One region of the Arthrobacter sp. Z1-9 genome, then DNA from elsewhere that is predicted to be linked to it. Evidence: riboswitches for the same ligand, from Rfam matches in the RefSeq annotation. Region 1 holds a riboswitch; the other holds the start of a gene.
What was found. A riboswitch is a leader RNA that binds a small molecule or an ion and turns the genes downstream of it on or off. The one in region 1 is predicted to bind S-adenosylmethionine.
Positions count from the first base shown of each region.

Region 2: linked by a shared signal. The riboswitch ahead of M1D93_RS12260 (aminotransferase class V-fold PLP-dependent enzyme) and the one ahead of M1D93_RS18485 (DUF1737 domain-containing protein) in region 1 are both predicted to bind S-adenosylmethionine.

Region 1 covers NZ_CP096456.1:3,994,129-4,004,699, reverse strand. Annotated here, with positions in the region: gene M1D93_RS18525 (ABC transporter ATP-binding protein) at 1-1,144, shown strand, start outside; gene M1D93_RS18520 (energy-coupling factor transporter transmembrane component T family protein) at 1,141-1,941, shown strand; gene M1D93_RS18515 (hypothetical protein) at 2,056-2,307, opposite strand; gene M1D93_RS18510 (UDP-N-acetylglucosamine 1-carboxyvinyltransferase) at 2,533-4,056, shown strand; gene M1D93_RS18505 (glutamate--cysteine ligase 2) at 4,124-5,353, shown strand; gene M1D93_RS18500 (DUF1905 domain-containing protein) at 5,478-5,780, shown strand; gene M1D93_RS18495 (O-succinylhomoserine sulfhydrylase) at 5,853-7,061, opposite strand; gene M1D93_RS18490 (rhodanese-like domain-containing protein) at 7,062-7,472, opposite strand; gene M1D93_RS18485 (DUF1737 domain-containing protein) at 7,469-7,747, opposite strand; SAM riboswitch class IV at 7,761-7,875, opposite strand; gene opgC (OpgC domain-containing protein) at 8,163-10,571, shown strand, end outside.
Region 2 covers NZ_CP096456.1:2,642,535-2,653,105, reverse strand. Annotated here, with positions in the region: gene M1D93_RS12290 (S1C family serine protease) at 1-548, shown strand, start outside; gene M1D93_RS12285 (hypothetical protein) at 592-960, opposite strand; gene M1D93_RS12280 (FluC/FEX family fluoride channel) at 1,005-1,442, opposite strand; gene M1D93_RS12275 (fluoride efflux transporter FluC) at 1,442-1,873, opposite strand; gene M1D93_RS12270 (metal-dependent transcriptional regulator) at 1,874-2,587, opposite strand; gene M1D93_RS12265 (class I SAM-dependent methyltransferase) at 2,619-3,377, opposite strand; gene M1D93_RS12260 (aminotransferase class V-fold PLP-dependent enzyme) at 3,489-4,928, opposite strand; SAM riboswitch class IV at 4,965-5,078, opposite strand; gene hisN (histidinol-phosphatase) at 5,236-6,048, opposite strand; gene rsgA (ribosome small subunit-dependent GTPase A) at 6,097-7,212, opposite strand; gene aroA (3-phosphoshikimate 1-carboxyvinyltransferase) at 7,196-8,584, opposite strand; gene M1D93_RS12240 (DoxX family protein) at 8,592-9,140, opposite strand; gene M1D93_RS12235 (sigma-70 family RNA polymerase sigma factor) at 9,347-10,192, shown strand; gene rsrA (mycothiol system anti-sigma-R factor) at 10,189-10,449, shown strand; gene M1D93_RS12225 (50S ribosomal protein bL37) at 10,570-10,571, opposite strand, start outside.

The DNA.
Region 1 (10,571 bases):
ACGGGTGCATGAAGCGCTGGAGGACGTCGGACTTTCGCACCTGCCGCCGGACCACCCGACGTCGGCGCTGTCCGGCGGGCAGAAGCAGCGGCTTGCGCTCGCGGGCATCCTGGCCATGCGGCCGGGATTGATTCTCCTCGACGAGCCGACGGCCAACCTGGACCCTGCCGGGGTGGTGGAGGTGCGCGACGCCGTGGGCCGCTGCCTGGACAAGACCGGCGCCACCCTGGTGGTGGTGGAGCACCGGGTGGCCGTGTGGAAGGACCTGGTGGACCGGATTGTGGTGCTGCAGCCCGGCTCTTCGACCGATTCCGCCGTGTTGCTGGACGGGCCGCCGGACCAGGTCCTTAGCGAAGCCCGCAGCATGCTGATCGCGGCCGGGGTCTGGGTGCCCGGCTACGTCCCTCCGACCCGCCTCCGTGCTGCCGGTTCGGCTCCCGGGACTGGCGACCTGCTGCTTGCTGCCGAGGAGCTGGCGGTGTCGCGTGAACGTGCCCGCCGCAAAGGCTTTCGGAAGGTGCCGCCGGTGCCGGTGCAGCAGGGTATCTCCGCGCAGGTCCGCGCCGGGCAGGCGCTGGCTGTCACCGGGCCGAATGGAGCGGGAAAATCGACCCTCGCGCTGACGCTGGCCGGGCTGCTGGAGCCCGTTGCAGGCAAGGTTTCCGCTACGCTGGCGCTCAGCCGGGGAGCTGGGATCGACCCTTACCAGTGGAAGGCTGAACAGCTGATCGAGCGCGTGGGCACGGTATTCCAGGAGCCGGAACACCAGTTCGTCACGGGAAAAGTACTGGACGAACTGCTGTTCGGCCCGCGGCACCTTGGCCATGGCGAAGAACGCGTGGACGAGCTGCTGGAGCGGCTCAGGCTCACCGAACTGGTTGACGCCAACCCGTACACGCTTTCGGGCGGCGAGAAACGGCGGCTCTCCGTAGCCACGGTCCTGGCAGCGCATCCCCAGGTCCTGGTCCTGGACGAGCCGACCTTCGGGCAGGACGCCAACACGTGGGCGGAGCTGGCATCGTTCCTGTCCGAGCTCCTGGATGCGGGCACGGCCGTGGTGTCCGTAACCCATGATGCCGAGTTCACTGCCGCCCTGGGCGGGACTGAACTGCGGATGGTTGCTGCGGCGGCGGTGGCACCATGAGGCAGGAGTTGAACCTGCACGGCAACCACGCCCTGCTGACCCGCGCCAATCCGCTCAGCAAGTTCGCCGCCGTCTTCCTGGTCACCGCAGTGCTGGCGTTGTCCATCGACTGGGTGTCCGCGTCGGTGGCGCTGGTCTTCGAGTTCCTGCTGTTCCCGTTGGCAGGCCTCACCCTGACTCTGCTGTGGCAGCGGGGCTGGCCGCTCATTATCGCCGCCGCCGTGGGTGGCTGGAGCACCTCCATCCTGGCGGCGGACAGCGGAAAGACGCTTATCGACGTCGGCATCTGGACCATGAGTGAAGGCTCGCTGGAGCTGGGGGTCGGGTTCATGCTGCGGGGGCTGGCGATTGCGTTGCCGGCGGTCCTGCTGATGAGCTGCACCGATCCTACGGACCTGGCCGATGCGCTCGCGCAGAAGGCGCGCCTTCCGCACCGGTTCGTGCTGGGGACCTTGGCCGCCATGCGGCTTGTGGGGCTGATGGCGGAGGAGTGGCAGACCATTGGCATGGCCCGCCGTGCCCGCGGCGTCGGTTCCCGCGGTAATGCCCTGCAGCGGGTGAAGGCGACGCTGGGGCAGAGCTTTGGGCTGCTGGTCCAGGCTATCCGGCGGGCTTCCAGGCTTGCTGTCACCATGGAGGCCCGTGGGTTTGGCGGCGGACGGCGGACGTGGGCGCGCGAGTCGACGTACAGCGCGCTCGACGTTTGGGTGCTGGCTGCCGGGGTGCTGATGGCCGGTGGAGCCTTTGTTGCCGCCGTATGGGCCGGCACCTGGAACATGGTGTGGCTGGGGAGCTGACTGTCACGCTGATGCTGATGCTGATGCAGGACGCTGCGGCCAGGAACTGCGGCACAAGAGCTCCGGCTCAGCCGCAGGAGTGGTTGTAGTCGAATTTCCCGGACACGAACTGGGTCAGTGTGACTTCTGGGTGGCCAGGCCGGAGGACGTGGCAGCCCACTTAAGCTGTTCCTTCAGGCAGGGATTGGTGTTGTTGGCCAGCCCGTTGTTGACGCCGACGATTGCAAAGGCCTGGCCCGTGGGAAGGTTGTTGTTGCACTGGGGCCACGAGACGTCAGTTCCCAGTGTTGACTGATTCCCCTCTCCCGGCGATGGCGCTGCCGAGGCCGGCCGGGCGGAGACCAGGAGCAGGACGGCTAACAGCACGCCGGCCACTGTGGCTGCCGCTCGGGTGCCTCGAACCCAGCCCATTGGCGCCTCCGTCGTCGTCGAGGAAAGAGGTTTTATAAAAGTGTCCTCCGCGCCGGCGCGCAGGGTCAACATTCAGCTCGCGGCGATTTCTATCGCATGTAGTGGGTAAACGCTCTCCATCCTGATGCGGACCGCACCGAATTCGCCTACCTCTAACTCATTTATGATATATTTTTGGGCATGACGCAGGAAACCACGGAACACGTTGCCGCCATGCTCCGGGATGCCCGGGGCGAGAAAGGCTGGACCCAGGGCCAGCTGGCCGCCGAACTAGGAACCAGCCAGAGCGCCATTGCGCGGATGGAGCAGGGCAAGCAGAACCTGAGCCTGAAAATGATCCAGCGGCTCGAGACCATCTTTGGCCGGAGCATCGTCAACGTGGGCAAACCGCAGATGACGCACCTTCGCGTGGAGGGCGGGCATACGCTGTCCGGAGCCGTGGACGTCAACAGCAGCAAGAACGCCGGCGTCGCACTGCTGTGCGCAAGCCTCATCAACCGTGGGACAACCGTTCTTCGCCGGCTTGCGCGCATCGAAGAAGTTAACCGGATTGTCGAGGTGCTCAGCAGCATCGGCGTCGAGTGCACCTGGCTCAATGATACCGACCTCCAGCTGCGCAGGCCGGCCGTCCTGGACCTGGCGGCGATGGACGTGGAAGCGGCCCGCCGCACGCGCAGCGTCATCATGCTGCTGGGGCCGCTGCTGGACGAATCCTCGGAGTACCAGCTCCCATACGCGGGTGGCTGCGACCTCGGCACGCGCACCGTGGAGCCGCATATGCAGGCGCTGCGCCAGTTCGGACTCGCAGTGGAGGCCACCGCCGGCTTCTACAGCGTTCAGGCTCCTTTGGCCGATACCCGCGACCGTTCCTTCGTCCTGACCGAGCGCGGCGATACTGTCACCGAAAACGCCATCATGGCAGCGGCACACCGCGAGGGGACAACGGTGATCCGCAACGCCAGCCCGAACTACATGGTGCAGGACCTCTGCTTCTACCTGCAGATGCTGGGCGTGAGCATCGACGGCGTCGGCACCACCACCTTGAAGATCACCGGACGCCCCATGATCGATGCCGACATCGAATACTTCCCCTCCGAGGACCCCATCGAGGCAATGAGCCTCATCACCGCCGGAATTGTCACCAACTCCGAAGTGACCATCCGCCGCGTCCCCATCGAGTTTATGGAGATCGAGCTGGCCACACTGGGGCAAATGGGCCAGCAGCTGGAGATATCCGGCGAATACATGGCACGCAACGGCCGGACGCGGCTGGTGGACGTGACCACTAAGCCTTCAGAGCTGCACGCACCGGAGGACAAGATCCACCCCATGCCCTTCCCGGGCCTGAACATCGACAACCTGCCTTTCTTTGCAGTCATTGCCGCCAATGCCACCGGCCAAACCATGATCCACGACTGGGTTTACGAAAACCGCGCCATCTACCTCACGGAATTGAACCGGCTGGGTGCGCAGGTTCAGTTGCTGGATCCCCACCGGATCTATGTCAATGGGCCCACCAAGTGGCGCGCCGCGGAGGTGGGCTGTCCGCCGGCCCTGCGTCCCGCAGCCTGCCTGTTGCTTGCCATGCTGGCAGCCCGGGGGGTCTCCGAGCTGCGGAACATTTACGTCATTGAGCGCGGCTATGAGGACCTGGCGGAGCGGCTGAACGCTATCGGGGCCAAAGTGGAGTACTTCCAGGACTGAGCATTCACGCTTCGTCATGAAATTCTGAGGACCTTCAAAAGTCCTCCAGCTGCCGCAGAATGTGAGTATGCGAACATTCGGCGTTGAGGAAGAGCTCCTGATCGTTGATCCGGAAAGCGGGGAGCCGCTTGCCCTCGCTGATGCCCTGCTGTCCGTCCGCCGGTTGGCGGCCGACGACGCTCCGGACGACCCCCGGGACCTGGCAACCGAAGACAAAACCGCTTACGACGACGACGGGTTGGGCCTGAGTGCCGAACTCAAGCTGGAACAGATCGAGACCCAGACGCGGCCGTGCCTGGAGTACGGTGTGCTGCTTGACCAGATCCGGGCTGGACGGGCGCTCGCTGACAAGGCTGCCAGGAAACATGATGCCCGGATTGCTGCGCTGGCCACGTCGCCCCTTGGCCTGGCCAGCCACACCACCCCTGATCCACGCTATGCAAGGATGCTGGAACGTTTTGGCCTGACCGCTCAGGAACAGCTGACCTGCGGCTTCCACGTCCATACCTTCATTGAGTCACCGGACGAGGGCGTGGCTGTGCTGGACCGGATCCGCGACAAGCTGGCAGTCCTCACGGCCCTAAGTGCGAACTCGCCGTTCTGGAACGGGCTTCAGACCGGCTTCGAAAGCTACCGCACCCAAGCGTGGAACCGCTGGCCCACATCCGGTCCCGCCGGTATCTACGGGACATATTCCGCCTACCGGAGGGTGGTCACCCGTCTTCTGGACAGTGGAGTGATGCTGGACGAAGGGATGATCTACTTCGACGCCCGCCTGTCCCGGAACCATCCCACTGTCGAGGTCCGGGTTGCAGACGTCTGCCTCCGGGCCGAGGACGCAGCTCTTCTTGCCGTTCTCGTCAGGGCGCTGGTGGAGACTGCGAGCCGTGAGTGGCACGAGGGGGTTGAGCCCGCGCCGGTGCCCACCGTACTTTTGCGGATGGCTTCCTGGCAGGCCAGCAGCGGTGGACTCAGCGGGGAACTCCTGGACTTCGGTACGTTCCGGCCCGCGCGGGCCGCCGATGTAGTGCATTCCCTGGTGGACTACCTCGCCCCGGTATTGCAGGAGCAGGGTGAACTTGCACTGGTTTGCCAGGGCGTCGAGGACATCCTTGCGCGAGGGACAGGGGCAGCTGAACAGCGCCGCATCCGCGACCGGACTTTGGCCGCCCTGGCCCCGGAAGACCTGGGCTTTGGTGCGGTGGTCAAGCACGCGGTGGACGTGACGATGCGCGGTTCCGGCCATCTTTCAGCTGTCGACGGGTCCCCGGAGTTGCTGCGCGTCCGCCAGTCCTAGCAGGATCAATTCTTCCGCTCGCCTGGTGCTGCCTTCAGCGAGGTGGAAAGCACAACAAAAGCCTTTGACAGGAAAGAATCGACAGCCGGTGGCGCCCAGGCAGGAGGCGTGCCATACTCGGCGCGTGACGGCGTCCTACTCCTTCAAAGCTGAACTTTGGCTATATCCGGGCGAAGCGGGCTGGCATTTCCTGACCCTCCCGGCAGACGTCGCGGACGATATCCACGAACTAACCGCCGGCGCCAGCAAGGCATTCGGATCCGTCAAAGTGACTGCGGAAATCGCAGGGCACTCCTGGCAGACCTCGCTGTTCGCGGACCAGAAAGCCGCTTCGTACCTCTTGCCCGTGAAGAAGGCCATCAGGGACAAAGCCGGGATCAGGGAAGGCGACGAGGTGGCCGTCCACCTCTCCATCGAAGACAACTGATGAAACCCTCGCCCGTATATCCAGCGCAGGCGCCGGTGCCGGAGAGGAACTTGGCCGCAGCGCCAGGCAACTCTAGATCTGCTTCAGAGCCTGTTCGAGGTCGCCGATCAGGTCGTCCACGTCCTCCAGGCCCACGGAAAGCCGCACCACGCCGTCGCTCAGGCCGATTGCAGCACGGCCTTCCGGCCCCATGGCGCGGTGCGTGGTGGTGGCAGGGTGCGTAATCAGGGACTTGGAATCGCCAAGGTTGTTGGAGATGTCGATGATGCGCAGCCCGTCCAGCAGGGCAAAGGCGGCTTCCTTGCCGGAGCGGCCGCCGGACGGAGCAAGCTCAAGCGTGAGCACCGTACCGCCGGCGCTCATTTGCTTGGCAGCCAGCCCGTACTGCGGGTGGGACTTCAGGAGCGGGTACTTTACCCAGCTCACGGCAGGCTGCTGCTCCAGCCACTCAGCCAGCCGCAGGGCAGACGCCGAAGAGTGGTTGACGCGCAGGGCCATTGTCTCGAGGCCCTTGGTGAGCACCCAGGCGTTGAAGGCGGACAACGACGGACCGGTGTGGCGCATCAGCTGCTTGACCGGCCCCTCGATAAATTCCTTGGTGCCCAGGATGGCGCCACCCAGGACTCGTCCCTGGCCGTCGATGTGCTTCGTGCCGGAGTAGACGATAACGTCGGCCCCCAGCTGCCCGCAGCGCTGCAGCAGGGGAGTCGCAAAGACGTTGTCGACGACGACGGTGGCACCTGCTGCGTGCGCGAGTTCGCTCACCGCGGCGATGTCGACGATCTCCTGCATGGGGTTGGACGGCGACTCAAAGAAGACGGCAGTGGTGGGCTGGGACAGGGCGTCGCGCCACTGGTCCAGGTCCGGGCCGTCGACGAATACCGTCTCCACGCCCCACCGCGGCAGGATCTCGTTCAGGATCACAAAGCAGGAGCCGAACAGCGAGCGGGCGGCCACCACGCGGTCACCGGCAGCCAGCAACGCACCCAGGGCGGTAAACACGGCGGACATGCCGGACGCCGTCGCAAAGCACGCCTCGGTTCCCTCGAGGAGTCGCAGCCGCTCCTGGAAGGTGGCTACAGAGGGGTTGCCGTAGCGGGAGTACACAAATCGCTCGTCCTCCCCGGTGAAGGCACGCTCGGCAGCGGCTGCGGACTCGTAGACGAACCCCGAGTTCAGGAATACCGCCTCGCTTGTTTCCTGGAAGTTGGTGCGGTCCAGTCCGCCGCGGACGGCCTGGGTGTCGGGGCTCCAGCCGGCGGCGTCTTCGTTGAAGGTCACTTAGTTCTTTCCGAGGTTGGTGGGCAGGCCGCGGTTCTTCCAGCCGTTCACGGTGCGTTCGCCGTAACGGTCCGGCTCGCCCTCAAAGCCCTCCAGCACGTTGTAGGAGGTGAAGCCGGCCTGGGTGGCGGCAATGGCGGCCGCGATGGAACGCTGCCCCGAGCGGCACAGGAATACCAGTTCGGTGGCCGGATCCTCCGGAGCCTGCTGGCTCAGGTGGCTGATGAAATCGGGGTTGGGAATGCCTCCCGGAAACGTCCACTGGATGAACAGCGGATCATTGTCGGTGGCCTTGGTGTCGGGAATGCCGATATGGGCCCATTCGCCCTCAGTGCGCACATCCACCAGGATGGCTCCCTGCTGCAACTTTTCCCATGCCTCCTGGGGCGTCAGGTCTCCTGCGTAGCTCATGCGTGGCCCTCGCCGTCGAACTCGAGGTCTTCGCCAGCGGTTTCGAGGCTATCCACCGCTGTGGCCACGGCGGCATCGGCTGAAGCGATGGCCGCGGGCAGGACCAGGGCCTGGGCAACGATGACGCTGCTGCCGTTGAACGTTGCCGCCGGGCTCCCGTGCAGCACGTAGCCCTCGGCCAGGGCATCGGAAATCCGTTCACAGAAAGACCTGTCATCCGGACCGGTAACAAGCCGGTACGACAGTCTCTCTTCAGGGGCAGGTGCGTCAGACACGACGGATCTCCTTCTCTCACGCTTGCAACTCGAATCGGTCGATATGCCGAGTATTCACCTGAGGCACCCCGCCGCGAAAGGAGGGTTGCCGACCGGCCAGTCAGGGCTTGGCGCCGGTACTCATTACTCCCCAAAAACGTAACACTTGGCGCGCGGGGCAGCACCGCCGCCGTCGTCATGTTCCGTAACTGAACCGGGCGCGGTGCAGCAGGCGGTGATTTTTGCGGGGCAAGAGGAACGGACGACGGCGGCATCACCGCAGGTGGGCACGCTTTTCTTGCCCTTTCACGGACGGACCGCCGGATAAAGTTTCCTAGGGGCATTGCCTCATCATTGGAACCATCACCTGGGGGTCCCCATCAGCACGCGAACTGCCACGCCACAACACCGTACGGGTCCGTCTCAAGTACCCCGGCTGCGCGTGGCTGGGGCTGTCCTTGCCACACTGCTGATTGCCCTCGTGGCTGTGGTGCTGCCCGCGGGGTCGGCCCAGGCCGCGAGGAGCTTTCCGGAAGAGGGAAAGCCCCTGCTGGGCGCCCTTCTGGAATGGGGCGAGGACACCGCTGCCGGTTTCGCCGAGCGGCTGGGTGCCTCGCCGGCTGTTTTTGGCCACGACATAGCCTTTCCGTACCGCTCATCCGAGCAAAACGATATCGAGGGCTTCCTGGAACAGTCCTCGCTGCAGGGTGCCCACGCGATGCTCACCGTGAAGCCAACGGTGCCGCTGGACCAGGTCGACGCCGCGGCTGCGAAGTCCTTCGCCGAAAGGGTGTTGGAGCTTGCATCCAGCTTTAAGGGACAGCTGTTGATCCGGTTTGCTCCGGACATGAATGCAAGCTGGGTGGAGTGGGGACAGCAACCAGCCACTTACCGCTCTGCCTTCCAGACGGTCACTGCCGCCTTCCGGGAGGCCGGAGGCGGCGGCCGGACGCTTATGGTGTGGCAGCCCTATTTGGGCAAGGACTATCCCTTCGACCGGAACCGGAACGCACCCGCCCCGGGAAGCGACGGTTTCGCCCTGCTCGATACCAACGGCGACGGCGCCTGGAACGGGTCGGACGCGGCCTACGAACCCTACTATCCAGGGGATGAAGCGGTCGATTGGGTGGGGCTTACTGCCTTCCACGACGACACCGCCGGCGGTGCTGCCGTCAATACCGTCCCCCGTGCGGGCGAACTGCGGGAGATGCTCACGGGCTCCGGGGGTGAAAACTTTTACGCCACCTATTCCGGCGGACCTGACAAGCCTTTCCTCCTGCAGACCGCCGCTTTCTACAGCCCGGCCTCCGGCGGCGCATCGGAATCCGACGTCAAGGTGGCCTGGTGGGACCAGGTGGTTGGGACCGCCACTGCCGCTGAATTCCGGATGACAGGGGCTGTGGTGTGGGATGAGCGCACAAGCACCAGGGACACCGGGGTGGCGAGCATCGACTGGCTGCTCAGCGGAAACCCCGCCATTGCCCAGGCAGCCGTCGGCAGGCTGGAATCGTCCCCCATCGTCACAGGGCCGGTCACGGAAGTCAGCACAGGCACCGGGTACGTCCGTGCCAACACCCTCACCGGAGCCGCCGCCTGGACAGTAGGGGCGGCGCTTCTTATCCTCCTGGTTGCCCTGTGGCAGATCCCCGGCAGGGTCAATGCTGCGACAGCCTGGCAGTACAGGGATCCTTCCAGCAGGGACTCACGCGTGGACATGCTCCGCGGCCTGGCCATCGTGTTCGTTGTGGTCAACCACTTGGGCATGACCTCGCTGTTCCAGCTGCTCACGCAGGAAGCGGTGGGCTTCGTTTCGGGCGCCGAGCTGTTCGTTCTTTTCTCCGGCCTGGTAGTCGGCATGGTGTACGGGCCCAGAGCGAAGGATGACTTCGGAAAGGTGGTCGACCTTACCTCCCGGCGGGCGGGCAAGCTCTACCTGACGGCCCTGATAGTGCTTATTGGCGTCTTCCTGATGTCCTTGCTGCCAATATTCCGGACCGATGCCCTCACCACCTTCGTGGACCAGGGGACGGGCGGGGCAGGGCACGACGGCGCCGGCCGTACCTATGACCTGTATGCGGGGATGGAGTCCCTGTTCCAGTTCCCTGTGCCGCCGCAGGTGCTTCCTGCCATCCTGCTGCTGCAGTTCGGACCCTGGCAATTCAACGTGATGGGGCTTTACGTGGTGCTGCTCCTTGCCAGCCCGCTGCTCCTGGCTGCCCTTAACCGCGGCAAGGCAACGTGGGTGCTGGCCGGCACTTTGGTGGTTTACGGCGTGGGAGCGGCAACGCGGGTCCGGATCCTGCCGTCGCAGTTCGAGGACTCGTTCCCGCTGCTCGTGTGGCAGGTCCTGTTCGTCATCGGCCTCGTGGCGGGGTACCACCGGCACCGCGTCGTTGCATGGCTGGCCGGCCATGCCTGGGTGGTGGCCGCGTGCACAGTGGCCGCGTTCGTCTTCGCTTTCTTGTCCTGGGGCAACCCCTACCTGGCCAACGGCTTCGATCTGCGGCTCGCGATTGTTCCGGATGCGGCGTACCGGAACATGTACGACCTTTTCTTTGGCCGCACGTATCTGGCACCGGGCCGGCTGCTCAATGTCCTGGTCCTGGTGGTGGCTGCGTATGCCTTCCTTACCGCGTACTGGAAGCCGGTGCAGCGGGCCCTGGGCTGGTTCCTGATCCCCCTGGGCCGCGCCACCCTCTACGTGTTCATCATGCACGTGGTCCTGATTGCCGTGGTGGCCAACATTCCGGCGCTGCAGCAGGAGAACGTGCTGCTCAACACTGCCGCCTACGCCGTGGTGCTGGGGCTCCTCTGGGTCATGGTGCGGACCAAATTCCTCTTCCGC
Region 2 (10,571 bases), 1.4 Mb from region 1:
TCAGCGGCCTGGGACGCGCCATCCCGGTCTGGTCCGGAGGCAACCGCCGCGTCATCGAGGACGTCATCCAGACGGACGCGGCCCTCAATCCTGGCAATTCGGGCGGAGCGCTGGCCGATACGCACAGCCGGATCGTCGGAATCAACACCGCCGTGGCTGGCGCCGGACTCGGCCTGGCCATCCCCATCAATGCCACCACGCAGCGGATCATCTCCGCGCTGCTGGCGGACGGACGGGTGCGGCGGGCCTACCTTGGCCTGGTCAGCACGCCGACCCGCCTCAGTCCCAGCGCCGTCATTCGAACCGGCCAGCGGGATGCCCTGCGCGTGGTGGAAGTACTCCCCGGCTCTCCCGCAGACAAAGCCAGCCTGGCAGCGGGGGACATCCTCCTCGCCGCTGGCGGCCGCCCCGTCAGCGACGCCGAAAGCCTCCAGCGACTGCTCTTCGCAGACGCCATCGGCGAACCGCTCCCGCTGGCGGTACTGCGGGACGGTACGGAAATCCACTTGACGGCAGTCCCCGAAGAGATGGTCAGCAACGGTAAGTAAGCAGGAGGCAGCACTGCCGTCCCAGCCGCAAAAAGCTGCGGGCTTAGTCCTGCCCCGGCACGTCTGCGATGCCTACGAAACGCGTGCCGACGCCGTCGAACTCGCTGCGGACGTACCCTGCGCGGACGCGCGGAACGTCCTCGGGGCTGTGATGGCCGCACACCACGTAGGTAAAGTCGGGCCACCACTTTTTGGGGCGCGCTGCTTCCTCGTAGCCGCAGACGGCGCACTCGAGGTGGACCCAGACGGGCCGTTTTCCGGTGCGGTTGGCGCGGGACTGGACCAGCCAGGGTGGCGGGTTGTCCAGGATCTCACCCAGTTCAGCTTCGGACATCCACTTTGGTAGGCCGTGGCGCTGGGCCATTTCCATCGGTACATCAAGGGCAATGGCCGCGTCGCGTCTGCTAATCATCACCATCCACGATACGCGAGCCGGCCAAATCGCCTGCAGCAGCGCTAGGAAGCGAGGGCAATCCCGGCCGCAGCAGCCGCAAAGCCCAGGCCAAGGTTAGCCGCCACATTCAGTACGGCGGAGCCGAACCGCATTTCAGTCAACAACCGCACCGTTGCCGTGGTCCATGAACTGAACGTGGTGAGTCCGCCTGCCAGCCCTGTGGCCAGTGCGGCCTCCCATTCCGGGGCCAGCCCCAGCTTCATGGTCATGGCGTGCGAGACCCCAATGATGAAACATCCCGTCACATTCACCAGCAGTGTGGCCCAGGGCCAGTGCAGCCGCGCCTGGTGCCCCCAACCATGCGGGGAATGCCCGGCGGAACGGGCGGAACGGGCGGGACGGGCGGTACGGATGGACGCATGCTGCGCGAACCAGCTGTCAACGCCGAAACGCAGAAGCGTCCCGGCGACGCCGAACAGGCCCACCAGGGCAGCAGTCATCACGCCGGGCGGCCCGCGCCGGCGTTAAAGCGCCCGGCCAGCAACGCGCCAAACCGCCAGCCGAGGCCCGCCGCCGCCAGTCCCAGAAGCACTGACAGGGCCAGGTAGGCGGCCCATACCGGGTGATCGCCGGCGCGGACCAGCTGGTCCACGGAAAAGACTACGGCCGAGAAGGTGGTGAAGGACCCCAGCAAGCCCGGCCCCAACCCGGCCCGTAACCAGAACGCGGTCTGCGGGCGGGCCATCCAGGCAGTGGTCAATGCAGCCAGGATGAAGCTGCCGCCGACGTTGATCAACAACGTGGTCCAGGGAACCGCACCGGGAAGATCGGGAAACGCCAGCCCCAGTCCATAGCGCAGTTCAGTGCCGATGAGGCCACCGGCGGCGACGGCGAGCCAGGCGCGGCCCGCCGGTTTGCCGGCCGGCTCCATTCAGCTGTCTCCCAGCAGGCAGCCCGTGTGGGGATGATCGCTGTGGACCCACAGGGCTGACGTGATTTCATCGGCCAGGTCATAGTCCCGGGTCCTGCCCGAGTTCCTGATCCGCACCACGAGGGCGCCGCCGAACGGTTTGCGGCCCAGAACCTCCACTTCGGCGTCGAGGTCTATTTCCTCGGCGGCAAGATAGCGGAGAAGGTCCGGGTTCTCATCGCTGATCCGGGTGATCCTGCCGGTGTGCCCCTGGTCCAGCTCACCCATCAGGTGGGCGCGCGGCATCAGCACTTTCCCGTCGGGGGTGGGAATGGGGTCACCGTGCGGATCCCGCTGGGGGTTCCCGAGTTTCGCTGAAACCCGCTCAATGAAGGTGTCAGAGACGGCGTGTTCCAGCAGCTCGGCTTCGTCGTGGACCTCGTCCCAGCTGTAGCCCAGCTGCTGGACAAGGTAGGTTTCGATCAGGCGGTGGCGGCGCACCATGGAAAGGGCCAGCCGGACGCCGGCGTCCGTCAGGGTGATGGCGCTATAGGGCTTGTGGTCAACAAGGCCCTGGTCCTTCAGCTTGCGGACCATCTCGGACACCGAGGAATTCGCGACGCCGAGGCGCTGGGCCAGCTGGGAGGACGTGATGGCCTTGTCCTGCCATTCCGTGAACGAGTAGATGACCTTGACGTAATCCTCGATGGAGGAGGAGGGCGCGCTGGTCTTCACAGCTCCAAGCCTACCCGTTGCCGGTTGGCCGTCATGCCTTGAAGGCCCGCCAGGCGAGCGTCAGATACGGCAGTTCAAGCTCGTCATCCAGGCTGTGGCCAAGGTGCTCGTGGAGGTACCAGTCCAGGTTGGCCAGCACCTTGGCGCGGGTGGTTTCGCCGGCGCGCAGGTAGTAGCTTCTGGACTTCGTCAGCTCAACCAGGTCCGAGGTGCTGACCCGGTCCTGCCAGTGGGTCACGTGACCCTCGAGCCCCTTGAACTCGGGCCCCACGTTAGGCCGGAAGTCCGGTTTGTACACATCGCCGGCGTGCATGATCCGGGAGAGCCGGTGGACCCAGGGCACGGATGTGTCCAGCTGGTTCCAGACCAGGCCCAGCGTCCCGTGCGGGCGGAGGACGCGGGCCAGTTCGGAGCTGGCGGCCAGGGCGTCGCACCAGTGCCATGCCTGGGCAACACTGACGACGTCGAAGGCTGCGGCAGGCAGGCCCGTCGCCTCCGCGGTGGCTTGGACTGCCGTGGCAGCGGGATAGTGCGCCCGTAACTGCTCGAGCATGTCAGCAGAGGGGTCCACGGCCGTGACGGCCAGGCCCATGTCCAGCAGCAGTTCGGTGAACTTGCCGGTGCCGGCACCGGCATCGAGCGCCTCGCGGGCGCCCGGGGGCACCAGCCAGCGGGCTGATTCTTCCGGGTAGCCCGGACGGACCTGCTGGTAGTGCCGGCCGCCGTCCTGGAAGCTCTGGCCAAGCTCCCGCCGCCGTCCGTGATCAAGCCTGGGGCCACCCCGTACCACGCGTGGCCTCCTTCGTCCGATGCCCTTGGGTATCCTTCGAATGTACCGCAATCGCCGTAGAGGCAAGATCAGGAAGCAGAGTCAGCGCGAACCCGTAGCAGGCACGAGGGTTCAGTCGTCGATGCAGGGGGCAGCGCCGGCGGTTCCCGGCGTGTTGGGTGCCCAGTGCGGGTAGGTCCGCGTGTCGTTGGCAGGAACCCAGCGCCCCGCATCCACCACGTAGTCCCACCCGAGGCCGTTGCGGCGCAGCGACTCGATGCCGGCCAGGAGGCGTTCGGCATCCTCAAGACGTGAGCCGACGCCGAAACTTGCACGAAGGGAACCGGAGGGAAGCCCGAGCCGCTTCAGCAGCGGGTGCGCGCAGAAGCGGCCGTCCCGCAGGCCTACGCCGTGCTCAGCGGAAAGGTAGGCGGCCACAAGGCCGGCGTCATAGCCTTCCACGGAGAAGTTGACCACGCCGATCGTGTCCGTGTCCGGGTTGGTGTCCTTGAAGATCTGGTGCACGGTCACGCCGTCGATCGTCTGCAGGCCTTCCACCAGGAAGGAGCGGATGGCCGATTCGTGGGCGTGCCACTGTGCCTGGTCCAGCCCGGCGATCACCTGGGTGGCGCGGGCCAGGGTTGCTGCGCCAAGGACGTTCGGCGAGCCGCCCTCATGGCGGGCCGGGCCCGTGGCCCAGCTGACGCCGTCGAGCCTTGCTTCCTTCACGGCGCCGCCGCCGGCCAGATGGGGCGTTCCGGCGTCGAGCCAGTCCGGCCGGCCCACCAGCACGCCGGTACCAAACGGCGCGTAGAGCTTGTGGCCGGAGAAGGCCAGATAGTCGACGCCGTCCGCGGCAATGTTCACGCGGCGGTGCGGTGCGAGCTGGGCCGCGTCCACCACGATCCTTGCGCCGTGTTCGTGGGCAAGTGCGGCGAGGGCCCGGACGGGAAGAATTTCACCGGTGACGTTGGAGGCGCCGGTGACGGCGAGCAGGCTCACGCCGCCCTGTTCCAGCTCAGCGCGGACGGACTCGATAGTCCCTGCGATGGTGTCAGCGGCAACGATGCTCCGGTGGGGGACGCCCTGCCACGGCAGCAGGTTCGCGTGGTGTTCGATGTCCAGGTACAGGACGTCGCCGTCCGGATGTCCATCGGTGGCGGGGAGGCAGCCTGCCAGCAGGTTGAGGGAGTCTGTGGTGTTGCGGGTGAAAATTACTGAGTCATCAGGGCGGCCGCCCACGAAGTCCCGGACGATGCTGCGTGCGTTCTCGTAGACGGACGTGCTGATCTGGGAGGCGTAGCCGGCGCCGCGGTGGACGCTGGCGTAGAAGGGCAGGATCTCGTTGAGGTACGCCGAGACCACCGAGAGGGCGGGAGCGGAGGCGCCATAGTCGAGGTTGGCGTACCGGACATGCCCGCCGGAAATCAGGGGTGCCTGGATTTCCGCGCCGGTGACGGCGGCAAGGGGACGGCCGGCAACATCGCGGCGGGCATCAAAAAGGGCAGCGGCTTCAGCCTCGATGCTGTCAGGCTGGGCGGGGGCGTTGGGGGAGACGGTGGCAGTTGTCACAGAGACCTCACTTCGGAAAGGACTCCCTGCTCCGGGAATCCGCGCTTGCCGCATCCGTTCCGGACCGGCCTGGTCGTCACCCGGGGCACCCCACCGCGGTTGGAGGGTTGCCGGCCAGCAAACCGGGGTTTCGCGCTGGCACTCGTGACCTGGTTAAGAGCGTAGGACATGCGGCAGGAAGGTTTGAAGCCGGCTCGAATGTTAAGCGCTTTGTTACGCGGACGCTGAAAGTGCTGCTTTGACCGAAGAAACGACGGCGGGCGCCTCCTTTTGGAGGCGCCCGCCGCTGATTCTTCGGAGTAGTTCCCTAGAGAAGATCGTCCAGGTCAGGGTTCAGCCTGCGGAGTACCTCGGAGTGCAGGATGGAGTTTGTGGCCAGAGCGTTGCCGCCGAATGGCCCGTCCTCTCCTTCCAGGGAGGTGAAGCGGCCGCCCGCTTCGACCACGATCGGCACGAGCGCCGCCATGTCGTACAGGTTCAGTTCGGGTTCGCAGGCGATGTCCACAGAGCCTTCCGCCACCATGCAGTAGGACCAGAAATCGCCAAATGCCCGGGTCCGCCACACGTCCTCGGTGAGGCCCAGGAAGTTGTCCAAGCTCCCGCGTTCCTTCCAGCCGCCCAGGCTGGAGTAGGACAGGGATGCGTCGGAGAGGTTGGCGACGTTGGAGACGCGGAGGCGGGTGGCAGCAGCCAGGGACCGTCCCATGTAGGCGCCCATGCCCTTGGCCGCCCACCAGCGCTTGCCCAGGGCCGGGGCGCTGACCACACCAACAACAGGCTCGCCCTCATCAACCAGGGCGATCAGGGTCGCCCACACCGGGACCCCGCGGACGAAGTTCTTGGTGCCGTCGATGGGATCGATGATCCAGCGGCGGGATCCGTGGCCGGTACTGCCGAACTCTTCACCGAGCACGGCGTCGCGCGGACGGGAGCGGGACAACTGGCCGCGGATGGCTTCTTCCGCAGCTTTGTCCGCGTCGGTGACCGGCGTCAGGTCGGGCTTGGTCTCCACCTGGAGGTCCTGGGCCTTGAAGCGGCTCATGGTCTGGTCATCCACAGAGTCTGCCAGGACGTGCGCCAGGCGCAGGTCATCGTTGTAGCTTGAAGCGGGTTGGATCATGGTTCCAAACTACCGTCTGCGCGCGGTTCTGCTGGGAGATCGGCTTTGTCAGTTGACGCTGCCGAGCTCCTTGGCCTCCTGCGCCTCCTGCCGCGGGTCGGTGCCCAGGAGGCGCCGCAGGGATGCCAGCCGGGCTTCTCCGGTGGCTCCGGCATGCCCACCGCCCACCCAAGCGTCCAGCCCGCAGTTCACGGCCGTGGCGGTGTGTTTGCAGCCGCGTTCGCAGTCCTCGATGCCGGGGGAGAGGTCCGGGAAGGAGCGCAGGATCCGGTCCGGGTCCACGTGCGCCAGGCCGAAGGAGCGGATGCCAGGGGTGTCGATGATCCAGCTGCCGGCGGGTGCGTCTGCAAGCCTCAACGCCAGCGCGGACGACGACGTGTGGCGGCCCCGGCCCGTCACCGCATTGACCCCGCCGGTGGCACGTTCGGCCCCGGTCAGCGCGTTGACCATGGTTGACTTGCCCACGCCGGAGTGCCCCAGCATGACTGTCACTTTTCCGTCCAGGTAAGCGCGGAGCTCCGCGACGGCCCTGCTGTCCAGGCGCGCGGACAGGCCGTCGTCCGAGCGGGCATCGATCCCCGAAGCGCTGGAGTCGGCCGTCCGGCTGATGATCACGGGGAGGTCGAGGTGCGTGTAGTTGGACAGCAGCTCGGCCGGATCCTTGACGTCAGCCTTGGTGACCAACAGGATTGGCTCGATCCCGGCGTCGTACGCCGCCACCAGGGCGCGGTCGATGAAGCCGGTGCGCGGCTCGGGGTTGGCGGCAGCCACCACAACCACCAGTTGGTCCGCGTTGGCCACCACGGCGCGTTCCACGGGATCGGTGTCGTCCGCGCTGCGGCGCAGCAGCGTCCTGCGGTCCTGGATCTTGACCAACCGGGCCAGGGTGTCCGGTTCGCCGGAAACGTCGCCCACGAGGGAGACGAAATCGCCCGCCACGACCGGGTTGCGGCGCAGCTCCCGCGCCCTCGCTGCGATGACCACTCGTTCGTTGCCGGAGTCCTCGCCCACCACGGCCGTGTACCTGCCGCGGTCAACGGTGATGATCCGTCCCGTCACGGCGTCGTCGTGGCTGGGCCGGTCCTTGGTGCGGGGGCGCGAACCCTTCTTGCTGGGCCGGATGCGGACATCCGATTCGTCCCAGGAATCAGTGCTCCGCGCCACCGGTTGAACCTTCCGCGCCCGTAGCGGGGCCTGCCTGGCCAAGCATGTCCGCCCACAGCCGGGGAAAGTCCGGCATGGTTTTGGCGGTAGTGGCGATGTCCTCCACCTGCACACCCTCCACTGCCAGGCCAAGGATTGCGCCGGCGGTGGCCATGCGGTGGTCGGCATAACTGCGGACGACGCCGGCGTGCAGCTTGGCAGGCCGGATCACCAGGCCGTCGATGGTCTCCTCGGCATCACCGCCAAGGCGGTTGATCTCGGTCACCAGTGCGGCAAGCCTGTCGGTTTCGTGCCCGCGCAGATGGGCAATGCCGCTCAGCCGCGAGGGCCCGCTTGCCAAGGCGCACAGCGCAGCGACGGTCGGGGCCAGCTCGCTCGTGTCCGCGAAATCCGCGCCCTTGATCTCCGGACCGCCCGTGACGGTGAGGACGCCGTCGCGCAGGCTAACCTCCGCGCCCATCTCGGCAAGAATGGTCCGCCAAAGATCCCCTACCTGTTGCGTCTGTTCGGGCCAGCCGGGAACCCGTACGGTACCGCCCGAAGCCAGGGCCGCGGCAAGGAACGGACCGGCGTTGGACAGGTCCTGCTCAATCCGCTGGTCGAAGGCCCGAATGGGACCGGGTGCAACAACCCAGTGGTTGGGAACCGAATCGTCAACAACAACCCCGGCGCCCCGCAGGACGGCGACGGTCATGTTGATGTGGTCCAGGCTCGGTACGGGTTTCCCTACGTGCTCGAGGTGCAGGCCCTCAGTGAACCGTGCCCCCACCAGGAGAAGTGCCGAGACGAACTGTGAGGAGGCGCTGGCATCGATGACCAGGTGGCCGCCGCGTACTTCTCCGGTGCCTTCCACTGCAAACGGCAGTGACGACGGCGTGCCGCCGCCTTCAGCGGAAACGGCCACTCCCAGCGCCTTGAGCGCCTCGATGATGGTTCCCATGGGCCGCTTCCGGGCGTGGGGGTCGCCGTCGAACAAGCTGGCGCCGTTCCGGAGCACCGCAAGTGGCGGAACAAATCGCATCACCGTGCCGGCCAGGCCGCAGTCGATCATGGTGGAGGTCGGCGCAGCAGCCGCCGGCAGCGGCAGGACCTCCAGGTCCGGCCCGAAGGCCCCGTCCCCCGGCACCTCGGTGATGGTGGCGCCAAGCTGGCGGAGCGCGTCAATCATCAGAGCCGAATCCCTGGAGTGCAGCGGCGCGCGCAAACGTGACGGGCCGTCAGCCAGGGCGGCAAGGACCAGGTACCGGTTGGTCAGGGACTTCGAACCGGGCACCGTGACGGTGGCATCCACCGGGCGGGACGCGAAAGGTGCGGGCCAGTGGGGGAGGGATGCTCCGGAGTTGTCGAAGGTGGCGGCGGCTGCGGCGGTCATGTCCTGCTTATGCCCCTTTGGCCTGTTCAACAGCGCGGCGTACAGCCTTATCGGCCTTGGAGAGCTTCTTGTTGGTGGTCTTCCTGGCGTCTGCGGCAAGGTGGGTGGCACCCTTCCGCGCGTCTGCGGCGAAGTGCTCTGCGCGCCAGGCGAGTCCGGGCTTGCCTGCCGTGTCAACGGAAGCAAGCAGGGCTCCGCCGCTCAGTGAAAGGTTCTTGAGCAGCTGGTTGCGGCGGTTTCCGCGGCCTTCCTTGCTGCTGATGTCCGCGCTGCGCCACTCGACAAAGGTATTCAGAAGGGAAATGACGGTCAGTACAGTGGCTGAAAGCCGGGAAAATTTCCCGAGTCCAAAGAGGACGCCCGCGCCCACCTGCGTGCCACCGATAACCCGTGCCAGCGTCTTCTCGTCAGTACGGAACGGCAGCGCCGCCGTTGCCTTGCTCAGCAGGGGTGACAACTGCTGGGCGGTGTCGTCGGCGTTCTTGAGCTTATCCATTCCGGCAAAAACAAAACTGGAAGCCAGCATGGGCCGGGCGAGTGTGCGGACAAAGGTCATGAGTTTCCTCCTGGCTGGACGAACCGCGTCGGCTGCGGCGAAGTCGGTTCTAGTCTTGCACTTTTGGGGAATATTTGCCCAAGGCCCGGGGTTATGGATGCTGGGTCCGCGAGAGCTGGACCCGAACCACAAAGCACCGGACAACAGAGCGGAGTTGGCCCTTGAGGCGGGTGTTGGACGGAATTGAAGCGGCAGGCCCGGTGGCAATGGACTCGTTCGAGGACGAACCCCCCGGGTACGGCACGCCGCGTGCGCGGAGCCTGACAGTAGACTTGAAGGCAATGAGCACCTTGGATCCGGCCGTTTCGGCCATGTATGAGGCTTCCCAAAGCGAAGCCAAGAGCAGCGCTGACGCACAGCCCGAGGCCGCGGAGCCATCGGCAGATTCCCCGCGGCCCGACGCGGAAACCACCGAAGAGGTGGTGGAGCTTTCCACGGAATCTGCGGAAGAGCGCCGCGCCCGGTTTGAGCGTGACGCAATGCAGTATGTCGACCAGCTGTATTCGGCCGCGATGCGCATGGCCCGGAACCCTGCTGACGCGGAGGACCTCGTCCAGGAGGCCTACACCAAGGCCTTCTCCGCGTTTCACCAGTACAAGCCGGGAACCAACCTCAAGGCCTGGCTCTACCGGATCCTGACGAACACCTATATCAATCTGTACCGCAAACGGCAGCGCGAGCCGCTCCAGTCCAACTCGGACACCATCGAGGACTGGCAGTTGGCGCGGGCTGAGTCACACACCTCCAGCGGGCTCCGCTCCGCTGAGGCAGAGGCGCTGGATCACCTGCCCGATTCAGACGTCAAGCGCGCGCTCCAGGACATCCCCGAAGAGTTCCGCCTGGCGGTCTACTTCGCGGACGTCGAGGGCTTCGCGTACAAGGAAATTTCAGACATCATGAACACGCCCATTGGCACTGTGATGTCCCGGCTCCACCGCGGCCGGAGAATGTTGCGGGACATGCTCGGGGAGTACGCCGCCGAGCGGGGATTCAAAACGGCCGCAGGTCCGCAGGACGCGGCGGAAAGCACACAACAGGAGAACAGGAAATGAGCGACTGCCAGGGATTGGGCGACTGCGACGACACCCGGATGCAACGCATCTATGAGTATCTGGACGGTGCCTTGACCCGTGAGGACATCACGGAAATAAAGACCCACCTTGATGACTGCCCCGAATGCACGGAGCAGTACGACCTTGAGTGCGTCATCCGCAACATGGTCAAGCGTTCCTGCACTGAGGCTGCTCCCGAGAACCTCAAGAACGCCATCCTGGACCGGATCCATTCGATCCGCCCGGTGGACGCCTAGCCCGGGACAGCTGTCCAGCAGCCAGGCAAGGCGACGATTTCATCAACACATACAAAGGACCCCGGAAGCCGAATAGCTTCCGGGGTCCTTTGCTGTGAACCGTAGTACCTGGCGTTTTGCCT